DNA from 3 places in the Micromonospora sp. MGP-C2 genome. Region 1 is predicted to be linked to each of the others. Evidence: predicted binding sites of a transcription regulator. Region 1 holds the regulator's gene; each other region holds the start of a gene.
What was found. The regulator HrcA, encoded in region 1, represses chaperone genes, less so after heat shock. The targets are predictions, from matches to a motif close to GGTTNGCACNCTCNNNNNGAGNGTGCNAACC.
Positions count from the first base shown of each region.

Region 1 (2,267 bases):
CCGCCGAAGTGGGCGACCAGCGCCCAGGTCTTGTCCTCGTTGTTGGCGAAGCCGCCAGGGCCGCCGTAGGCGCCGCCGGTCGGGTAGCCGCCACCGGGCGGGGGATAGCCGCCGGGCGGGGGATAGCCACCCGCCGGAGGGTAGCCACCTGACGGCGGTTGGTCACCGGTGGGCGGCGGATAGCCACCGGGCGGGGGATAGCTGCCCGGGCCGGGTGCCCCGGACAGTGGTGCGGTGGGCGGCTCCGGCGGGTAGTTACCGGGGTCACCCGCGCCGGGAGGGCGAGGAGGTTCAGTCATGGATGCCACCGTAGGGGCACGTGGCAACGCGGCACCAGCGCGACACCGCCCGGCGGTGAGGGTCGATCGGCCCGGCGGGGTGGCGCGGGCCGCACCGACGGACAGCCGTTGATCATCGCGCTGGCGGGCACGCCGACGTAGACTGGCACTCGTTACAGTCGAGTGCCAGGACGGCCCGGCCGGCCGAGGACGCCGGCGGCCGACGTGCGACAGGAGGTGCGGAGGATGGGTCTCGACGACCGGAAACTCGCCGTGCTCCGCGCCATCGTCGAAGACTACGTCTCCACCCAGGAGCCGGTCGGCAGTAAGGCGCTGGTCGAGCGGCACCAGCTCGGGGTCTCCCCGGCCACGGTCCGCAACGACATGGCCGTGCTGGAGGAGGAGGGCTACATCCGGCAGCCGCACACCAGTGCCGGCCGGGTGCCCACCGACCGCGGCTACCGACTCTTCGTCGACAGGTTGTCCCGGGTCAAGCCGCTCAGCCCGGCCGAACGCCGGGCCATCGAGCGCTTCCTGGTCGGCGCGGTCGACCTCGACGACGTGGTGCACCGCACCGTGCGCCTGCTCGCCCAGCTCACCCGGCAGGTCGCCGTCGTGCAGTACCCGAGCCTGGCCCGCTCCTCGGTGCGTCACCTGGAGCTGGTGCCGATCTCCACCACCCGACTGATGGTCGTCATGATCGCGGACACCGGGCGGGTGGAGCAGCGTCTGGTGGAGCTGCCCGGTCCGGTGCCCGCCGACGACGTCACCGACCTGCGCCGACTGGTCAACGAGAAGCTCGCCGGCGCCCGGCTGTCCGACACGCCGCCGCTGGTGCAGGCGCTGGTCGAGGAGTCGTCGCCCAAGCTGCGTCCGGCCATGACCACGCTCGCCACTGTGCTGCTGGAGACCCTGGTCGAGCGGCACGAGGAACGCATCGCCCTGGCCGGCACCGCCAACCTCACCCGGGGTGGCCTGCTCGACTTCCAGGGTTCCCTGCGACCGATCCTCGAGGCGTTGGAGGAGGAGGTCGTGCTGCTCAAGCTCATCGGCGAGACCGAGCCGAGCACGACCCGGGTGCTGATCGGCGACGAGAACGAGTTCGACAACCTGCGGGCCGCCTCCGTGGTCAGCACCGGCTACGGCCCGGGCGCCACGATCGTCGGCGGCCTGGGGGTGCTGGGGCCCACGCGGATGGACTACCCCGGCAACATCGCCACGGTTCGCGCCGTGGCACGCTACGTGGGCGAGTTGCTGGCCCAGAACTGATTGGTCAGGGCCGATGCGGCCGGCTGCGGCCGCCGACCGGCACAACGCGAGACGAACATGAGGACACGGAACGCAGTGGCCAGGGACTACTACGGCATTCTCGGTGTGAGCCGGGAAGCCTCCGATGACGAGATCAAGCGCGCCTACCGCAAGCTGGCGCGCCAGTTCCACCCGGACGTCAATCCGGACCCGGAGGCTCAGGAGAAGTTCAAGGACATCAACGCCGCGTACGAGGTCCTCTCGGACGACCGGAAGCGGCAGATCGTCGACCTGGGTGGCGACCCGCTCGCCCCGGGCGGCGGCGGTGCCGGAGGCCCCGGAGGTCCCGGTGGTGCCGGCCCGTTCGTCGGTTTCCAGGACATCATGGACGCGTTCTTCGGCGGTGCCGCGGGCGGTGCCCGTGGTCCGCGTCCGCGTACCCGGCCGGGCGCCGACGCGATCCTGCGCCTCGAACTGGACCTGCACGAGACGGCGTTCGGCGTCGAGGCCCCGATCACCGTCGACACCGCAGTGCTGTGCACCACCTGCTCCGGCGCCGGCACGGCGGCCGGCACCCACCTGGCGACCTGCGAGGCGTGTGCCGGTCGGGGCGAGGTGCAGTCGGTGCAGCGCACCTTCCTCGGCCAGGTGGTCTCCGCCCGGCCGTGCACCGTGTGCCAGGGCTACGGCACGACCATCCCGCACCCCTGCCCCACCTGCGCCGGCGACGGCCGGGTGCGC
Region 1 covers NZ_JBYMEN010000002.1:2,801,125-2,803,391, reverse strand. Annotated here, with positions in the region: gene AC3CF1_RS12450 (DUF4870 domain-containing protein) at 1-299, opposite strand, end outside; gene hrcA (heat-inducible transcriptional repressor HrcA) at 525-1,547, shown strand; gene dnaJ (molecular chaperone DnaJ) at 1,623-2,267, shown strand, end outside.

Region 2 (2,267 bases), 950 kb from region 1:
CAACTTCGCCGTGGAGCTGGTGAGCCTCCTGGTCCTGCTGATCGGCGGCAGCGTGCTGGTCGGGCTGTTGCAGGCCGTCGGGTGGGCTGCCGGCAGTTGGGTGATCACCCAGCAGGCGGCCGGTCAGCCGGGCAGCCTGGATTCCGCGCTGCGCTACGGCATCCGTCGGGCACTCGGGCTGTGGGGGTGGACCCTGCTGATCAGCCTGCTCGTCGGCATCGGTGCCTGCTTCTGCGTCCTGCCCGGCATCTACCTGGCGTTCGCGCTGAGCATGGCCGGCCCGGTCTACCTCTTCGAGCGCCACAACCCGATCGGCCGGTCGTTCCGGATGTTCCACGACCGGCTCGGCCTGCTGCTCGGTCGGGTGGCCCTGGTTGCCCTGGCGGTGATCGTCGGCACCGTGATCCCCGGCGCGCTGGAGGGCGTTGGCACCTCGGCGTTCGGTACGGATCCCTTCGCGTCCCCGGACAGCGCGGTCGGGGCGGTGGTGGTGATCGGGATCACCGCGGTGCTGGCCCTGCCGGCCCACCTCTCCCAGATGATCGGTCTGCTGGTCACGTACGCCGAGCAGCGCGCTCATGAGGCGCCGGTGAACACTCCCGGACTGGCCGCGGAACTCGGCTGAGCGGCCCCATCGTGCTTGCACTCGGCAGGGGAGAGTGCTAAACAAGTCATTGGCACTCGCATACCGTGAGTGCCAACGGTCGGGACGGTGGGGCCAGGTTGTGCCGGTGTGGAGACACCGGGGCAGCACATGGCCGGTCGTCGCGGGCTATCCGGCCCGGCCGAAGGACGTCGTCGTCGCCAGGTGGCGACGTCCCTAGGTGCGCACACCAGGCGGCCCATCCGGGGCACACATCTCGGGTGGCCCGTGAGTGTCCAGGAGGACAACGCCGTATGGCCAAGATGATCGCTTTCGACGAAGAGGCTCGCCGCGGCCTCGAGCGGGGCATGAACCAGCTCGCCGACGCCGTAAAGGTGACCCTCGGCCCGAAGGGCCGCAACGTCGTGCTCGAGAAGAAGTGGGGTGCCCCCACCATCACCAACGATGGTGTGAGCATCGCCAAGGAGATCGAGCTCGAGGACCCGTACGAGAAGATCGGCGCTGAGCTGGTCAAGGAGGTCGCCAAGAAGACCGACGACGTTGCCGGTGACGGCACGACGACGGCGACCGTCCTGGCCCAGGCCCTGGTTCGCGAGGGCCTGCGCAACGTGGCCGCTGGCGCCAACCCGATGGCCCTGAAGCGGGGCATCGAGGCCGCGGTCGCGAGCGTCTCGGAGGAGCTGTCCAAGCTCGCCAAGGACGTCGAGACCAAGGAGCAGATCGCCTCCACCGCCTCCATCTCCGCTGGCGACAGCACCGTCGGCGAGATCATCGCCGAGGCGATGGACAAGGTCGGCAAGGAAGGCGTCATCACCGTCGAGGAGAGCAACACCTTCGGGCTGGAGCTGGAGCTCACCGAGGGTATGCGCTTCGACAAGGGCTACATCTCGGCCTACTTCATGACCGACCCGGAGCGTATGGAGGCCGTCTTCGACGACCCGTACATCCTGATCGCCAACAGCAAGATCTCGTCGGTGAAGGACCTGCTCCCGATCCTGGAGAAGGTCATGCAGTCGGGCAAGCCGCTGCTGATCATCGCCGAGGACCTGGAGGGCGAGGCCCTCGCCACCCTGGTGGTCAACAAGGTCCGTGGCACCTTCAAGTCGGTCGCCGTCAAGGCGCCGGGCTTCGGTGACCGCCGCAAGGCCATGCTGACCGACATCGCCATCCTCGCCGGTGGCCAGGTCATCAGCGAGGAGGTCGGCCTCAAGCTCGACGCCGCCAGCCTCGACATGCTGGGCCGCGCCCGCAAGGTCGTGGTGACCAAGGACGAGACCACCATCGTCGACGGTGCCGGTGACGCCGAGCAGATCCAGGGCCGGGTCAACCAGATCCGGGCCGAGATCGACAAGAGCGACTCCGACTACGACCGCGAGAAGCTGCAGGAGCGGCTGGCCAAGCTGGCCGGCGGCGTTGCGGTCATCAAGGTCGGCGCGGCCACCGAGGTCGAGCTCAAGGAGCGCAAGCACCGCATCGAGGACGCCGTTCGCAACGCGAAGGCCGCCGTCGAGGAGGGCATCGTCCCGGGTGGTGGCGTCGCGCTGGTCCAGGCCGGCAAGACCGCCTTCGACAAGCTCGACCTGGTCGGCGACGAGGCGACCGGTGCGAACATCGTCAAGGTCGCGCTGGACGCCCCGCTGCGGCAGATCGCCGTCAACGCCGG
Region 2 covers NZ_JBYMEN010000002.1:3,750,812-3,753,078, reverse strand. Annotated here, with positions in the region: gene AC3CF1_RS17095 (hypothetical protein) at 1-625, shown strand, start outside; gene groL (chaperonin GroEL) at 898-2,267, shown strand, end outside.
Region 2: groL (chaperonin GroEL) is a predicted target of HrcA. The motif match lies at 673-703, and genes of this name have one in related genera.

Region 3 (2,267 bases), 610 kb from region 1:
GTGGTCCAGGCCCGGCGCCACCTTCACCACGGTGCGCGGCACCCGCTCGGCCAGCCCGGTCACGAAGTCCCACGGTGGCGAGTAGGCGCGCGGGTCGAAGATCCGTCGCCCGGTGCCGGTGGTGCGGCGGGCCGGGTCGCAGAAGACCCCGTCGACCCGGGAGACGTCGAACGCTGTCGCATCCCCGCACTCGACAGTGAACAGGTCGGCCAGCCCGGCCGCCTCAGCGTTGGCGGCGGCCATCGCGGCGGTCACCGGGTCGGCCTCCACCCCGTACACCCGGATGCCGGCGCGGGCGGCGGCCAGCGCGTCGGCGCCGAGGCCGCATCCGAGGTCGGCCAGGGTGCGCACGCCGGCCGCGTGGAGCCGGGCGGCCCGCCGGTCGGCGACCACCCGGCGGGTGGCCTGCTCCAGGCCCGGGCGGGTGAGGAACATCCCAGCGGCTGCCGGGCCGAACTTGCCGACCGCCCGGTGGCGCAGCTCAGCCTGGGTGAGCGCGGCCGCGGCCAGCGTCGGCGGCACCCCGGCCGCGCGCAGGGCCGACGCCGCGGCCAGTGGATCACCGCCGGCCAGCCCGGCCGCAGCCGTGAGTGCGGCCGACCCCTCGGGGGTACGCAGCGCCGCCAGCTGATCGAGATCCACCCGGTCATTGTCCGGGTAGACCCGGAAATCCGGGCTGGCGGGGCGCGACTCGCTGGCACTCTCCTTGACGGAGTGCTAGCCACGGAATAACCTGCGATTAGCACTCTCACCCTGAGGGTGCCAGCTTCCGGGTCTCACGACCCGGGGGCGCACGCCAGGCGGACCGGCACCCGCGACGACGGCCCCGCCCGGTGGCATGAGGCAGATTGACGCTGGTCGGCCCCGCCGGCCAGCAACGAAACCAGTACCCCAGGAGGGTATGCCCGTGACTACCGCGACCAAGGTTGCGATCAAGCCGCTCGAGGACCGCATCGTGGTCCAGGCGAACGAGGCTGAGACCACCACGGCGTCGGGCATCGTGATCCCCGACACCGCCAAGGAGAAGCCGCAGGAGGGCACTGTCCTCGCTGTCGGCCCGGGCCGCGTCGACGACAACGGCAACCGGGTTCCGGTTGACGTGCAGGTCGGCGACACCGTCCTCTACTCGAAGTACGGCGGCACCGAGGTCAAGTACGCCGGCGAGGAGTACCTGGTGCTCTCCGCCCGCGACGTCCTCGCGGTCATCGAGAAGTAAGCAACCGATCAGTGCCACTGCCCCGGTCCGGCTCGCCGGGCCGGGGCAATGGCGCTTCGAAGGGACATAAATGGCGAAGATCCTGAGCTTCTCGGACGACGCCCGGCACCTGCTGGAGCACGGTGTCAACGCCCTCGCGGACGTGGTCAAGGTCACCCTCGGCCCGCGCGGGCGCAACGTCGTCCTGGACAAGAAATTCGGTGCGCCGACGATCACCAACGATGGTGTGACCATCGCCAAGGAGATCGAGCTCACCAACCCGTACGAGAACCTTGGCGCGCAGCTGGTCAAGGAGGTGGCGACCAAGACCAACGACGTCGCCGGCGACGGGACCACCACCGCGACCGTGCTGGCCCAGGCGATGGTTCGCGAGGGTCTGCGCAACGTGACCGCCGGGACCAACCCGGCCGGCCTCAAGCGGGGCATCGACGCGGCGGCCGCCAAGGTCTCCGAGGCGCTGCTCGGCCGTGCCGCCGAGGTCACCAGCAAGGAGTCGATCGCGAACGTGGCGACGATCTCCGCGCAGGACGCCACGATCGGCGACCTGATCGCCGAGGCGATGGAGCGGGTCGGCCGCGACGGTGTCATCACCGTCGAGGAAGGCTCCATGCTCACCACCGAACTGGACGTGACCGAGGGTCTCCAGTTCGACAAGGGCTTCATCTCGCCGAACTTCGTCACCGACCTGGAGAGCCAGGAGTCCGTCCTTGAGGACGCGTACATCCTGGTCACCACCCAGAAGATCTCGGCGATCGAAGAGCTGCTGCCGCTGCTGGAGAAGATCCTGCAGAACAGCAAGCCCCTGCTGATCATCGCCGAGGACGTGGACGGCCAGGCGCTCTCCACCCTGGTGGTCAACTCGCTGCGCAAGACCCTCAAGGTCTGCGCGGTCAAGGCCCCGGGCTTCGGTGACCGGCGCAAGGCGATGCTCCAGGACATCGCGATCTCCACGGGCGCCGAGCTGGTCGCCCCGGAGCTGGGCTACAAGATCGACCAGGTCGGCCTGGAGGTGCTCGGCACCGCTCGGCGCGTCGTGGTCGACAAGGAGAAC
Region 3 covers NZ_JBYMEN010000002.1:3,409,360-3,411,626, reverse strand. Annotated here, with positions in the region: gene AC3CF1_RS15355 (THUMP-like domain-containing protein) at 1-642, opposite strand, end outside; gene groES (co-chaperone GroES) at 902-1,216, shown strand; gene groL (chaperonin GroEL) at 1,287-2,267, shown strand, end outside.
Region 3: groES (co-chaperone GroES) is a predicted target of HrcA. The motif match lies at 738-768, and genes of this name have one in related genera.